2 regions of the Cupriavidus sp. USMAHM13 genome follow, and region 2 is predicted to be linked to the other one. Evidence: predicted binding sites of a transcription regulator. Region 2 holds the regulator's gene; the other holds the start of a gene.

Region 1 (7,712 bases), on a different replicon from region 2:
CATTGAGCGCGGCACGCGTTCACGCAATTTCTCAGTGCCGAAGCGTGCGTAAGCCGCAGGCGAAGCATGCCGTGGCGAGGCGGCGTGCGCTTCGCAGGAGGATTGACGGCGGGTCGCCGGCACGCGCATCATGGCGCTCATGCATTCCGACGCGCTGCGCGCCATTTCCCCGATCACGACCACTACCACCACGACCGCGCCAGGCGGGTCGTGAGGACGGTATCGAGTCGGAACGCATACCGTTTCAAGGCCCCGCCAGCGATGGACGGGGCCTTTTCGTTTCTCCGTCCATGCCGGGACAACGCGGGGCATGCCCCCCACCCAGACGACATGAGCAGGAGAAACACATGCCAGAACCTTCCGCCCGCCGCGCGCTGCTGATCCTCGACATGCAGTGCGGCCTCTTCGATGGCCCCGAGCCGCCTTACGAAGGCGAGCGCGTGCTCGCCCGCATCAACCGGCTTGCCGCGCGTGCGCGTGCCGCCGGCGCGCCGGTCCTCGCCGCGCGCCATACCGGACCCGCAGGCTCGCCGATCGCGCCGGGCAGCCCGGCCTGGCAGCTGCTGCCGCGCCTCGACGTGGATGCGGCACACGACATCGTGTTCGACAAGACCCGGCCGAGCGGCTTCGTCGGCACCGGGCTGGAGGCGCGCCTCGCGCAGGCCGGCATCGGCGAGCTGGTGATCGTCGGCATGAAGACGCAGTACTGTGTCGACGCCAACTGCCGCGCCGCGGCCGATCTCGGCCTGCGGCCGGTGCTGGTGGCCGACGCGCATACCTGCATGGACACGCCGGACCTGCCCGCGGCGGCCATCATCGCGCACCACAACCGCACGCTCGGCAGCGCCTTCGCGCAGCTCGTCACTGCCGAGGCGTGCCGCTTCTAGTCTCTCATCGATCCATTCGAGGCTCAGGACACCGCCGAGGCCGGCAGGTCCGCGCTGCAGCTCGGGTGTTCGGCGTCGTGGTCGTGCGGATGCAGCGCGCCGGGCACCTTGCAGCTGTCGAGTCCGCCGGCGCTCAGCCAGGCGGCGGTGGCCTCGGCCGCGCGATCGATCAGTTCGCCGCAGCGGCTGTAGTCGTAGGGCGAGACATCGAGCGGGCACAGCGGCGGCACCACGCTGATGCGGGCCACGTCCGACCAGCGTTCGAGGTCGTGCACGAGCTGGCGCGCTACCAGCAGCGACAGGGCGTTGAAGGCGTGTTCGATGGCGCCGCGCGGTTCGCGCCGCTGCGCGCAGGCGAAGCCGGCCGGCAGCACCAGCACGCGGGTGGCGCCCAGCCGGACCGCGGTGGAAACCGGGGTGTTGTTGGCCACGCCGCCGTCGATCAGCGCGCGCCCGTCCACCCGCACGGGTGGGAACACGCCGGGGATGGCGGCGCTGGCCAGCACCGCATCGACCAGGCTGCCGGACGACAGCACGACTTCCTCGCCGCTGTGCATGTCGGTGGCCACCACATGCAGCGGCACCGCCGCGTTCTCGATGCGGGCGTTGCCGAAATGGAGTGCCAGCAGGCGCTGCAGCGCGGTGGACTCCACCAGGTGCCCGCGCCGTCCGCCGAACATGCCCAGCAGGTTGCGCCAGGACCATGGCATCACATCGTCGCGCCGCACGCCGCGCCAGAGCGCTTCCAGGCGCGACGTTCCCTCGGCGTGGGGATGGCAGGCGAAATAGGCGCAGTTGATGGCGCCGGCCGAGGCCCCGACGACGAAGTCGGGGATCAGGCCGGAGGCCACCAGCTCGCGCAGCATGCCGGCCTCGACGGCGCCGAGGCTGCCGCCGCCGGCGAAAACGAAGGCTGTCTTGTCCATGGCGTATTGCGATGCAGCAGATCGCAGTGGGAGAGGTCTGCGACTAGGGTATATCGTGCGCGCGCCGACGGCCAGTGTCCGGCACCCGGAGGCGCCGGCACCGCGATGGCACATAATGTGCATAGCCATGTGGAAAAATGGTACGCCCGCCAGCAGAGCGGCGCGAAGAGAGGAGACGATGAGCAGTTCTACCGACAATTTCTCGGCCACCATGCGCGATGGCCTGTCCAACCTCGCCCGCCGGCTGCGTTTCGCCATGAAGGAGGGGTCGATCTGGCTGGGCGAGCAGCGCATGATCCTGCTGCATACGGCGGCGCTGGGCGCCCTGCGCAAGGAATTGGTGGATACCCTCGGCATGGAGCGCGCGCGCGGCCTGTTCATGCGCATGGGCTTCCATTCCGGGCTGCGCGATGCCGAACTGGCCAAGACCATGCGCTCGGGCCACAGCGACTTCGGCATGCTCGAGATGGGGCCCTGCCTGCACACCATCGAGGGCGTGGTCAGGGTGACGCCGCTGACCGTGGACATCAATATCGCCGCCGGGGTCTACCACGGCGAATTCCTCTGGGAAGACTCCTTCGAGGGCGATGTGCACCGGCAGATGTTCGGCGTGGCGCAGGCGCCGGTGTGCTGGATGCAGATCGGCTACGCCACCGGCTATACCTCGGCGCTGATGGGCAAGACCATCCTCTACCGCGAGCTGGAATGCGTGGGCTGCGGCCAGCCCCACTGCCGCATCCTGGGCAAGCCGCTGGAGCAGTGGGAGGACGGCGAGGCCGAGCTGGCGCTGTACCAGCCCGACCCGGTCATCGACACCATCCTGGCCTTGCAGAGCGAAGTGGAGCAATTGCGTGCCCTGCAGCGCGCCAACGACCAGCCCGCCGACCTGGTGGGCGGCTCGCCGGGCTTCCGCGCCGCCTGGAACCTGCTGCAGCGCGCCGCCGGCAGCAGCGTGACGGTGCTGCTGCTGGGGGAGACCGGGGTCGGCAAGGAGCGCTTCGCGCAAGCCCTGCACGGCGTCAGCGCGCGAGCCGACAAGCCCTTCGTGGCGGTGAACTGCGCCGCCATCCCCGACGAACTGATCGAGTCCGAGCTGTTCGGCGTGGAGAAGGGCGCCTTCACCGGCGCCCACCAGTCGCGTGCCGGCCGCTTCGAGCGTGCTCACGGCGGCACCCTGTTCCTGGACGAACTGGGCGAGCTGTCCGCCTCGGCGCAGTCCAAGCTGCTGCGCGTGCTGCAGGAGGGTGAGGTAGAGCGCGTCGGCGGCAACGAGGCGCGCAAGGTCGACGTGCGCCTGGTCGCCGCCACCAATGTGGACCTGGCCGAGGCGGTCAGGCAGGGCACCTTCCGCAAGGACCTGTACTACCGGCTCAACGTCTACCCGGTCACGATTCCGCCGCTGCGCGAGCGGCTGGACGACATCCGGCTGCTGGCGGAGCGCTTCATCGCGCGCTACGGCGCGCGCCATGGCAAGAAGATCCTCGGCATCACCGATCGCGCGCTGGCCGAGCTGCGCCGCTACGACTGGCCGGGCAATGTGCGCGAACTGGAGAACGTGATCGAGCGCGGCGTGATCCTGGCGGCCAACGGCGGCCAGATCAGCGCCGAGCAATTGTTCCTGCCCGGCACCGAAGCGCCGGCCGGGGTCGACACCACGCCCAGGCTGGGCGAGCAGGGCGCGCTGCCCGGCCTGCGCGAAGCCGCGGTGCATGGCCTGCTGGACTATATGGCCGAGAACGGCCTGGCGCTGGGCGAGGTGGAAAGCGTGCTGATGGAGGCTGCCATGCAGCGCGCCGACGGCAACCTGAGCCAGGCGGCGCGGCTGCTCGGGCTGACGCGGCCCCAGCTGGCGTACCGATGGAAGACGCGCGGCACGCGCGGGTGAGGGGAGCCGGCCGGCGCGGCGCGAACCCCGACGCGCATGCCGAAGCCGGCGAGATGCGCCAACACCAATCGCCAAGCACACGGTCTTGGCTCCCTCTCCCCGCACGAAGAGGGTTGAGGAGAGGGGTGGTCTAGCGAGGCGTCGCATCGAGCGAAGCCCTCGGTGTGATCCAGAACGCGGGCACGGAAACGAAGCCGACGGTGCGATCCCGCCCGTCACGGCATAGCCAGTGCCTGCCCTCTCCCCGGCCCCGCTCCCGCAAGCGGGAGCGGGGAGACAGCCGCCACGGCGCAGCCCGTATCGCTCCGTCCGGAGCCAGCCGCCCCCCACGCATTCCTCCGATTTGATCATTTGATGCATCCCGCACGTCAGCGCTGCGCCGGGTCCGGCGCGGCGCGGCCTGGCGATGCTGCGCCGCGTTCCGCCGTGCGGCCCGGCAGCTGAGCGCCCGGGCCCTTTTGGCAGGGCTTCGTTGTTGCGATGCGCAAGTACGGCGGCGGCAGCGGCCGCTGCCCGCAAACGGCCGCCTGGCGCGGCTTTTGATCATTTGATCAAGTGCGCGGCGGAGCTTGATGAATTGATCGAGCGGTGGCGCAGCGATCTCTCCGGGTTTGTACGGAGATGGGCCGGGCCTGGCATCGCCATCTGTGCCGCAAACGCTGATCTGGCGTGCCTTTGCGCGGGCTGGCACGGTCTTCGCAATAGTCCGGGCAAGCACAACGCGATGCGGCACGGCAGCACGCGGATGCCACGCACCTGGAGACGCCATGATCAATCAATCGGTCCCGCTGTTCGAAGCCACGCCGCGCTACGTGCGCGTGGAAGGCCGCACGCCGGAGGGCTTCGTGCTGTTCGCCTTCAGCGTCGCCGATCCCGACCTGAACGTCGAACTCATCCTGCCGGAGCCGATGTTCGAAGCCTTCTGCAGCGCCAACCATGTGCGCTTCCTGCCGGCAGAGGCGGCCTCCGTCGATAGCGGCGAGGACGCCTAGCAGGCATCCACCGGGCACACACAACGGGCCGCCAGAGCCCCCACCGCCGGCGCACCCGCGCCGGCACCACGATACAAACCAGGAGACAACGCGATGCAAGTCGATATCAAGACGCAGCAGATCCAGCCGCTGCGCCAGACCTACGGCCACGTGGCGCGGCGCTTCGGCGACAAGCCGGCCTCGCGCTACCAGGAGGCGACCTACGACGTCCAGTCCGAGGTCAACTTCCACTACCGCCCGACCTGGGCGCCGCAGTTCGAGCTGTACGACAAGCGCCGCACCGCCATCGAGATGGCGGACTGGTATGCGCTGAAGGACCCGCGCCAGTACTACTACGGCGCCTACGTCGGTATGCGCGGGCGCCAGCAGGAAGCGGCCGAGAAGAACTTCGCCTTCGTCGAGAAGCGCGGGCTGCTGCAGGCGCTGCCGCTGGAATGGCGCGAGCGCCTGACCGATGGCCTGCTGCCGCTGCGCCACGTGGAATGGGCGGCGAACATGAACAACTTCTACTGCGCCGACTATGGCTGGGGCACGGCCATCACGCAGGCCTGCACCTACTGCGCGATGGACCGGCTGGGCATCGCCCAGTACCTGTCGCGCATCGGCCTGCTGCTGGACGGCAACACGGGTGCTGCGCTGGAGCGGGCGCGCGCGGCCTGGCTGGAGAGCGAGGCATGGCAGCCGCTGCGCCGCTTCGTCGAACACAGCTTCGTCATCGAGGACTGGTTCCAGACCTTCGTCACGCAGAACCTGGCGCTCGACGGGCTGCTCTATCCGCTCGTCTACCAGCATGCCGACGCGGCCATCGTGCGCGCCTGCGGCACCGGGCTGGCCGTGGTGACCGAGTTCATGAACGACTGGCGCGACGAGCACGTGCGCTGGGTCGACGCGGTGGTGCAGACGGCGGCCGCCGAGTCCGAGGCCAACCGCGCGCTGCTGTCGCGCTGGGCCGCCGAGGCACGCGCGCAGGCGGCCGAGGCGCTGCGGCCGGTGGCGGCCATCCTGCTGGGGGGCGAAGGAGAGCAGGCGATCGCCCTGTGCCTCGAACAATTCGACGCCCGGCTGGCCAAGCTCGGCGTGGCCGCCTGAGGAGAATGCCATGAGCGCCAACGTCTACATCGCCCTGCAGAACAACGACGACACCCGTCCCATCATCGAGGCCATCGCCGAGGCCAACCCGCTCGCCGTGGTGTCGCAGTTCCCCGCCATGGTCAAGATCGACGCCCCGGGGCGCCTGACCATCGTGCGCGAGCTGGTGGCCGACAAGCTCGGCCGCGACTGGGACCTGCAGGAGATCCACCTGAACCTGATCTCGCTGTCCGGCAACATCGACGAGACCGACGAAGCCTTCACGCTGCACTGGAGCGCCTGAGCACGGCTCGGCGCCCCGCACACAAGCAACGGCAACCGCACGCCATAGCAGAGCACACGGAGACATCATGGACGCACGCAAGAAGCTCAACCTGCGCGAGAAGTACGCGACGATGACGCGCGACCTCGGCTGGGAGACCACCTACGAGCCGATGGACAAGGTCTTTCCCTTCGACAAGTACGAAGGCATCAAGATCCACGACTGGGACAAGTGGGAGGATCCCTTCCGCATGACCATGGACGCGTACTGGAAGTACCAGTCGGAGAAGGAGCGCAAGCTGTACGCGATCATCGACTCCTTCGTGCAGAACAACGGCCACCTCAACGTCTCGGACGCGCGCTACCTGAATGCGCTGCGGCTGTTCCTGACCGGCGTGACGCCGCTGGAGTATGCCGCGCACCGCGGCTATGCCCATCTGGGGCGCCATTTCCGCGGCGCCGGCGCGCGCGTCGCGGCGCAGATGCAATCGATCGACGAGCTGCGCCACGCGCAGACCCAGCTGCACACGCTGTCGGTCTACAACAAGTACTTCCACGGCTTCGGCGAGTGGCGCCACATGCATGACCGCGTCTGGTACCTGTCGGTGCCCAAGTCCTACTTCGAGGACGCGATGAGCGCGGGGCCGTTCGAGTTCATCACCGCGATCTCGTTCTCCTTCGAGTACGTGCTGACCAACCTGCTGTTCATGCCCTTCATGTCGGGCGCCGCCTACAACGGCGACATGGCCACAGTGACCTTCGGCTTCTCCGCGCAGTCGGACGAGTCGCGCCACATGACGCTGGGCCTGGAGGTGGTCAAGTTCCTGTGCGAGCAGGACCCGGACAACATCCCGATCCTGCAGAAGTGGCTCGACAAATGGTTCTGGCGCGGCTTCCGCCTGCTGACGCTGGTCGGCATGATGATGGACTACATGCTGCCGCGCCGCGTGATGTCCTGGGCCGAGGCCTGGGAGATGTACTTCGAGCAGGCCGGCGGGGCGCTCTTCAAGGACCTGGAGCGCTACGGCCTGCGCCTGCCCAAGTACCACGACGTCGCCACCAAGACCAAGGACCGCATCACCCACGAGGCCTGGGGCACCTTCTACAACTATGCGGCCGCCGCCGGCTTCCACACCTGGATCCCGAAGCCCGACGAGATGGCATGGCTGGACGAGAAGTATCCGCAGACCTTCGCGCGCTACTACAAGCCGCGCCTGGACTACTGGCAGGAGCGCCAGCAGGCCGGCGAGCGCTTCTACAACGGCACGCTGCCGATGCTGTGCCAGACCTGCCAGATCCCGATGGTGTTCTCCGAGCCGGACGACCCCACGCAGACCTGCTATCGCGAGAGCAGCTACCACGGCATGAAGTTCCACTTCTGCTCGGACGGCTGCAAGGACATCTTCGACGGCGAGCCCGAGAAGTATGCCCAGGCCTGGCTGCCGGTGCACCAGATCTACCAGGGCAACTGCGGCGGTGCCTCGCTGGAGGACGTGCTCAAGTGGTACCGGCTCAACCTGGGCGCCGACAACCTCGACTTCGAAGGCTCGCAGGACCAGAAGAACTGGAATGCCTGGAAGGGCGTGCCGCACCCGGCTGCCTGAGCGCCGCGCCACCCCGGACCCCACGCATAAGGAGACACATCATGTCCGTCGCATCCATCGGTGAATAC
Region 2 (7,712 bases):
CCGATCGGCGACGTCATGCACCGTGATCCGCGCAGCATCGGCCCGGACCGGCTGGCGGTCGAGGCGGTACAGCTGATGGAAGCCAACCGCATCAACCAGCTGCTGGTGGTGGACGAGGGCGGGCGCCTGGTCGGCGCGCTGCACATCCACGACCTGACCCGCGCCAAGGTCATCTGAGGCACGTCGGGCGCCCATGCAATCCATCCTGTCTTCCCTCAGCCGGCTCGCCATGCGCGCGCTGCCCATGCTGCTGATGGCGGTGGTCGCCGGCAGCACGTTCTGGCTCGTGCAGATCAACTCGCCGCGCGAAGCCGCGACCGGCCCGAAGACGGCACGCCACGAGCCCGACTACTACATGGACCGCTTCGCGGCCACCGAGCTCGACGTGAACGGCGACACCAAGTTGCGCTTCAACGGCGACAAGATGGTGCACTTCGAGGACGACCAGACCTACGAGTTCGCCCGCCCCGCGATGCGCTCCTACGATCCGGGCCGCCCGCCGGTGAGCGGCCGCGCCGACCGCGGCAAGATGAACGCGGACGGCTCGATCATCGACCTCTACGACAACGGCCTCATCGTGCGGGCGCAGGGTCCCGACCCGGCGCAGGACCCGCAGATGAGCGCGGCCTCCGAGTACTTCCGGATCCTCGTCAACGACGATCTCGTGAAGACCGACAAGCCGGTGCAGCTCACCCGCGGCGTCTCCGTGATGAACGCCAACGGCCTGCTCTTCAACAACGTCACGCGCGAAGTACAATTGTTCGGCAACGTGCGCGGCACTATCGTCACCACCCCGCGCGGCGCGCCCGCGCCGAGGTCCTAAGTCATGCAACCGCGCGCGGCAACCCGCAGCCGCCGCTTTCTCCATCCGCTCACCATCATGATGCCTGCCTTGAAGACGTGGTTCCGCGCCCGGATTTCGCCTGCCCTGCTGGCCGCGGCCGCCGCGCTCTGCCTGGCGCCGGCCGCCCACGCCGAGCGCGCCGACCGCGACAAGCCGCTGGTGCTCGAGGCCGACAACGCCAGCTACGATGATGTCAAGCAGGTCTACACGCTGACCGGCAACGTGGTCCTGACCAAGGGCACCATGGTGCTGAAGTCGGACGCCGCCGAGCTGCGCACCGACCCAGAGGGCTACCAGTACGCCATCGCCACGGCCAAGCCGGGCAAGCTCGCCTATATCCGCCAGAAGCGCGACAACGTCGACGAGTACATCGACGGCTGGGGCGACCGCATCGAGTACGACGGCAAGCAAGGCATCTCCAAGCTGATCGGCCAGGCCCGCATGGCGCGCCTGGCGGGCGGCAAGCAGATCGACGAGATCCGCGGCGCCGTGATCACCTACGACAGCAACAACGAGTACTACACGGCCAGCAGCAGCGGCGACAAAGGCGCGGTGACCTCCTCGGGACGCGTGCGCGCCGTGCTCTCGCCGCGCCAGCCGGCCAGCGCGCCGGCAGCGCCGCCGCTGGAGCTGAAGCCCGCACCCGCGCCGTCCAAGTCCTGAACCCAGCCGAACGCAACGCATCCAGCGCGCCAGGCGCTCCCAACGCACTGCCCTCATGACCGATACCCAGACCGCCCCCGCCGCCACCGCCAGCAACGGCCAGTCCGCCGGCGGCAGCACGCTGACGGTACGCCACCTGAAGAAGCGCTATGGCTCGCGCACGGTGGTCAAGGACGTCTCGCTCGACGTCAAGAGCGGCGAGGTGGTCGGCCTGCTGGGGCCCAACGGCGCCGGCAAGACCACCTCCTTCTACATGATCGTCGGCCTGGTGGCGCTGGACGAAGGCGACATCGTGCTCGACGGCCTGCACCTGAGCGGCCTGGCCATCCACGAGCGCGCGCGCATGGGCCTGTCCTACCTGCCGCAGGAGGCCTCGGTGTTCCGCAAGCTCAACGTCGAGGAGAACATCCGCGCGGTGCTGGAGCTGCAGATCGTCGACGGCAAGCCGCTGTCGGCGCAGGAGATCGAGCGCCGCCTGGACGCGCTGCTCGACGACCTGCAGATCGCCCACCTGCGCCAGAATCCCGCGCTGTCTCTGTCGGGCGGCGAGCGCCGGCGCGTGGAAATCGCGCGCGCGCTGGCTTCGGCCCCGCGCTTCATCCTGCTCGACGAACCGTTCGCCGGTGTCGACCCGATCGCGGTGGGCGAGATCCAGCGTATCGTCAGCTTCCTCAAGGCGCGCAACATCGGCGTGCTGATCACCGACCACAATGTGCGCGAGACGCTGGGCATCTGCGACCACGCCTACATCATCAGCGAGGGCGCGGTGCTGGCCGAGGGCCGCCCGCAGGAAATCATCGCCAACGAATCGGTGCGCCGGGTCTACCTGGGCGAGAACTTCCGCATGTGATGCGGTGGCCGCGCCTCGCCGGCGCGGGACCGCGACAAAGCGGCAGGAACGTTAGCAATTTTCGTTCCATCGCGCTGCGGATGGGCATAGAATAGGCCGCATGAAACCTTCGCTTCAGCTCCGCCTTTCCCAGCATCTCGCACTGACGCCACAGCTTCAGCAGTCGATCCGGCTGTTGCAGCTTTCCACGCTCGAACTGCAGCAGGAAGTCGAGCAGGCCCTGATCGAAAACCCTCTGCTCGAGCGCGAAAACGATTGGATCGAGAGCCCGCTGCGGGTGGCCGCCGATGGCAGCATCAACGTGCAGAGCGCACCCGCGCCGGCCCCGGCCGAAGCGCAGGGCAATGGCGAGGCACGCAGCGACGAGGGCGGCGGCGATGAAGAGCGCTTCGGCGACGGCGCCGACGACTACGGCAGCGACTGGAGCCTGGACGACTTCGCGCGTCGCCCCCAGGGCGACGAAGACGAGAAGGCGCCGCTGCAACTGCGCGACGCCGAGCCGACCCTGCGCGAGCACCTGATGGAACAGCTCGCGCCGCTGAAGATCTCGGCGCGCGACAAGGGCCTGGCCATCTTCCTGATCGAGTCGCTCGACGACGACGGCTACCTCAGCGCCACGCTCGAGGAGATCTGCGAAGAGCTGCCCGAAGAGCTGGAGTTCGAGATCGAGGAAGTGCAGGCCATGCTGGCCCTGCTGCAGAGCTTCGATCCACCCGGCGTGGGAGCGCGCAATGCGGCCGAATGCCTGGCGCTGCAGCTGCGGCGGCTGTCGCATCCGCAGCGCGAGCTGGCGCTGGGCATCGTCAACCACCACCTGGAACTGCTGGCCGCGCGCGATTACACGCGCTTGAAGAAGGCGCTGCAGGTGGACGAGACGGCGCTGAAGGCAGCACATGACCTGATCCGCTCGCTGGCACCGTATCCGGGCCACGCCTACAACCGTCCGCAGGCCGACTTCGTCGTGCCCGACGTGTTCGTGCGCAAGAGCGGCAGCGGCTGGATCGCCCAACTCAATCCCGACGTGATGCCGCGCCTGCGCATCAACGACATGTACGCGCAGATCCTGCGCGGCGCCAAGGGCGAATCCGGTGCCGCCGGCCTGCAGCAGAAACTGCAGGAAGCCCGCTGGCTGATCAAGAACATCCAGCAGCGCTTCGACACCATCCTGCGTGTCGCACAGGCCATTGTCGAGCGTCAAAAGAACTTCTTCAGCCACGGTGAAATTGCGATGCGCCCCTTGGTTTTGCGGGAGATTGCCGATACACTGGGATTACACGAGTCAACCATCTCTCGGGTGACGACTAACAAATACATGGCCACCCCCATGGGCACTTTCGAGCTGAAGTACTTCTTCGGCAGCCATGTGTCCACGGAAACGGGCGGCGCTGCTTCATCAACGGCTATCCGAGCCTTGATCAAGCAACTGATAGGAGCCGAAGACCCGAAGAATCCCCTGTCCGACAGCCGAATTGCCGAATTGCTGGGCGATCAGGGCTTCGTCGTGGCGCGCCGGACGGTCGCCAAGTACCGAGAAGCGCTGAAGATCCCGGCAGTCAATCTCCGCAAGTCTTTGTAGCCGAGCCGCATCGCCTGCCTGGTGTGGCTCTTTCAGAAGGAGAAGCGCTATGAACTTCAAGATCAGTGGACACCACCTGGACATCACGCCACCCCTGCGTGAGTACGTGGAAACGAAGCTGGAGCGTATCGTCAGGCATTTCGATCAAGTCATCGGCGTTAGCGTGCTGCTCTCTGTCGACAACCACAAGGAAAAGGACAGGCGTCAGTACGCGGAAATCAATCTGCATCTGAAGGGCAAGGACATCTTCGTCGAGGCGCACCACGAAGACCTGTATGCGGCGATCGACGCACTGGTCGACAAGCTGGACCGTCAGGTCATCCGGTACAAGGACCGCGTGCAGAGCCACGACCGGGAATCCGTGAAGTACCAGATGGCTGCCGCACAGATGCAGCAATAGCCAGAGAAAACAATAAGAACAATCTGCCTGATCTGCCTTGAGGCCGCCCGTCGGCCACCAGCACAAGGGCCAGACCACGAACCGCGCATCAGCGCGGTTTTTTGCTTTTGGCGGACCGGCTCGCGTGCACGCCCCGTACACGCCCTCGTCCGGGGGAGTTCGCAAGTGGCGCGACGCAGTGTATGCTCTCCAATACATGAGTCGCCGCTACCGCCGGGACCGCGGCTTGCGCGCCGCACAAGAAGGCGGGCGGGCTGCTCTATAATGGTCCGATACTCCGCATGCCGGCGCCCGACCGGCGGAGCGAGCGGATATTCCGCCTCTTTGACCCGGCCGGGCGCGCAGCGCACCGGGCCGCTTATCTGGAATCCCTGCGCACCTGCCATGAACCGTTTGGCCAAATTGCTGCCGCCAGGCAACATCACACTCGACGTCAGCGTCACCAGCAAGAAGCGCGTCTTCGAACAGGCCGGACTCCTCTTCGAGAACAACCATGGCGTGGCGCGGGCCACGGTCACCGACAACCTGTTCGCGCGCGAGTCGCTGGGCTCGACCGGGCTGGGCGCGGGCGTGGCCATCCCGCATGGCCGCATCAAGGGCCTGAAGCAACCGCTGGCCGCCTTCATGCGTCTGGCCGAGCCGATCCCATTCGAATCGCCCGACGGCAAGCCGGTGTCGCTGCTGATCTTCCTGCTGGTACCCGAGCAGGCCACCCAGCAACATCTCGAGATCCTGTCGGAGATCGCCCAGTTGCTGTCCGACCGCGACATGCGCGAAGGCCTGGCCACGCTGCCGACGCCCGAAGCCGTGCACCAGCTCCTGACCGAATGGCATCCCTGACCGGCGCTCCGCCCGCAGGCGCGGGCCAAGGCACCGGCGGCGGGTCCTAGCGCTTTCCAGCCCCACCAGACTCCCCCGCATGGAACTCACCGGCGTTTCTTCCCAGTCCATCTTCGACGACAACGCAGCCGACCTCAAACTCTCATGGGTGGCGGGTCTCGAGGGGGCGGATCGCGCCTTCGACGTGGATTTCGCCCGCGAAGCCACCTCGGCCGCCGACCTCGTGGGCCACCTGAACCTGATCCACCCCAACCGCATCCAGGTCCTCGGCAAACCCGAGATCACCTACTACCAGCGGCTGGACGACGAGATGCGCAAGCGGCAGATGGGCGAGCTGATCCTGCTCGAGCCGCCCTTCCTGGTGGTCGCCGACGGCATGGAGCCACCGCCCGACCTGGAACTGCGCTGCACGCGCTCTTCCACACCGCTGTTCACCACGCCGGTATCCTCGGCGGCCGTGATCGACCACCTGCGCCTCTACCTGTCGCGCATCTCGGCGCCGCGCGTGACCATGCACGGGGTATTCCTCGACATTCTCGGCATGGGCGTGCTGATCATGGGCGAATCCGGCCTGGGCAAGAGCGAACTGGGCCTGGAACTGATCTCGCGCGGCCACGGCCTGGTGGCCGATGACGCGGTCGACTTCGTGCGCCTGGGTCCGGACTTCGTCGAAGGACGCTGCCCGCCATTGCTGCAGAACCTGCTCGAGGTGCGCGGCCTGGGCCTGCTCGACATCAAGACCATCTTCGGCGAGACGGCGGTGCGCCGGAAGATGAAGCTCAAGCTGGTGGTGCAACTGGTGCGCCGCAACGACGGCGAGTTCGAGCGGCTGCCGCTCGATTCGCAGTACCTGGACGTACTGGGCCTGCCGATCCACATGGTGAAGATCCAGGTTGCGGCCGGCCGCAACCTGGCGGTGCTGGTCGAGGCTGCGGTGCGCAACACCATCCTGCGCCTGCGCGGCATCGACACGCTGCGCGACTTCATGGACCGCCAGCGGGCCGCGATGCAGGCCGACGCGGTCTCGCGGGGCCAGGGAAGACTGCTCTGACGCCGGCCGGCATGCCGCCGGCCGCTGCTTGCAATTGCTTACAGGAACACGGGCGCGGCCGTCAACGCAGGCCGGCGGCGCGCCGTTGTGTGCGGTAATGGGCATCGAGCCCAGTCAGACACCGCGGCGCCGGCATGGCACGCGGCCATGAAGTCTTCCACAGCCAGGAGAAGAGCATGAAGAAGATGATCGCGATCTGTGCACTGCTGACCCCGCTGTTCGCCACGGGAGCATTCGCCCAAGGCTCGGCGCCCGCGGCGGCCAACTCCCAGCAGGACAAGATGAAAGCCTGCAATACGCAGGCCTCCGGCAAGAAGGGCGACGAGCGCAAGACCTTCATGAAGGATTGCCTGTCCAACAAGCCGGCCGCGGCGGCGGCGCCGATGACCCAGCAGGAGAAGATGTCGGCCTGCAGCAAGCAAGGCAAGGGCAAGAAGGGGGATGATTACAAGTCCTTCATGAAGGACTGCCTGTCCAAGTAAGGACCTCAGGGCGCTGGCGGAGCCCCCCGCCGGCCCCGCCTGGCACGCCCGCGGCAGCGCCGGGCGGCGGTCATGACGGCGACATGCGCTGATGCTATGCTTGCCGTGCTATGCGCATCATTCTTATCACCGGGATCTCCGGCTCCGGCAAGTCCGTCGCACTGAATGTGCTCGAGGACGCAGGTTATTACTGCGTGGACAACCTGCCCGCGCAATTCCTGCCGGAACTTGCCCGCTATCTGGCATCGCAGGGCCACACCCACCTGGGCGTCGCGATCGACGTACGCAGCCGAGAGTCGCTCGACCAGCTGCCCGACGTGCTGCGCAACCTGCGCGCCGAGCACCGGGTGCAGGTCATCTTCCTCACCGCCAACACCGAGGCGCTGGTGCAGCGCTACTCGGAAACGCGGCGGCGCCACCCGCTCTCGATCCGTGCCGACGATACCGGGCAGTCGCCCGCGCCTGAGCCGGCGCTCAGCGACACCTCGCTGATCGAGGCCATCGAGATGGAGCGCGAACTGCTCAATCCGCTGGCCGAGTCTGCCCACCGCATCGACACCAGCAGCGTGCGCACCAATACCCTGCGCGCCTGGATCAAGGAAATCATCCGCGACGAGCCGCTGCAGCTGACCCTGCTGTTCGAGTCGTTCGGCTTCAAGCATGGCGTGCCGAGCGACGCTGACCTCGTCTTCGACGTGCGCTCACTGCCTAACCCCTTCTACGATCTCGCGCTGCGGCCGCTGACCGGGCGCGACGTGCCGGTGATGGAATTCCTGGAAAGCCAGCCGATGGTGCTGGAGATGGCGGAAGATATCCGCAGCTATGTGGAAAAGTGGCTGCCGAGTTTCATCGCCGACAACCGCAGCTACCTGACCGTGGCGATCGGATGCACTGGCGGGCAGCACCGCTCCGTCTATATTGTGGAAAGGCTCGCCAGCTATTTCCGCGCCCATGGTAATGTGCTGGTGAGGCACCGCGAACTCGTGCCGGCCGGCTGAAGGCCGCC

What was found. The regulator sigma-54, encoded in region 2, starts transcription at its own class of promoters, with help from an activator protein. The targets are predictions, from matches to a motif close to TGGCANGNAANCTGCTTT.
Region 1: the regulator sigma-54 is predicted to act here: its motif matches at 4,384-4,401, upstream of BKK81_RS27045 (phenol hydroxylase subunit).

Annotation. Positions count from the first base shown of each region.
Region 1 covers NZ_CP017752.1:1,990,051-1,997,762, forward strand. Annotated here, with positions in the region: gene BKK81_RS27030 (isochorismatase family protein) at 348-887, shown strand; gene BKK81_RS27035 (patatin-like phospholipase family protein) at 911-1,813, opposite strand; gene poxR (phenol degradation transcriptional regulator PoxR) at 1,992-3,698, shown strand; gene BKK81_RS27045 (phenol hydroxylase subunit) at 4,466-4,690, shown strand; gene BKK81_RS27050 (aromatic/alkene monooxygenase hydroxylase subunit beta) at 4,784-5,779, shown strand; gene BKK81_RS27055 (MmoB/DmpM family protein) at 5,790-6,062, shown strand; gene BKK81_RS27060 (aromatic/alkene/methane monooxygenase hydroxylase/oxygenase subunit alpha) at 6,130-7,644, shown strand; gene BKK81_RS27065 (phenol hydroxylase subunit P4) at 7,686-7,712, shown strand, end outside.
Region 2 covers NZ_CP017751.1:945,681-953,392, reverse strand. Annotated here, with positions in the region: gene BKK81_RS04330 (KpsF/GutQ family sugar-phosphate isomerase) at 1-177, shown strand, start outside; gene lptC (LPS export ABC transporter periplasmic protein LptC) at 194-823, shown strand; gene lptA (lipopolysaccharide transport periplasmic protein LptA) at 881-1,507, shown strand; gene lptB (LPS export ABC transporter ATP-binding protein) at 1,563-2,357, shown strand; gene BKK81_RS04310 (RNA polymerase factor sigma-54) at 2,458-3,933, shown strand; gene hpf (ribosome hibernation-promoting factor, HPF/YfiA family) at 3,983-4,333, shown strand; gene ptsN (PTS IIA-like nitrogen regulatory protein PtsN) at 4,718-5,173, shown strand; gene hprK (HPr(Ser) kinase/phosphatase) at 5,253-6,224, shown strand; gene BKK81_RS04290 (PsiF family protein) at 6,401-6,706, shown strand; gene rapZ (RNase adapter RapZ) at 6,817-7,704, shown strand.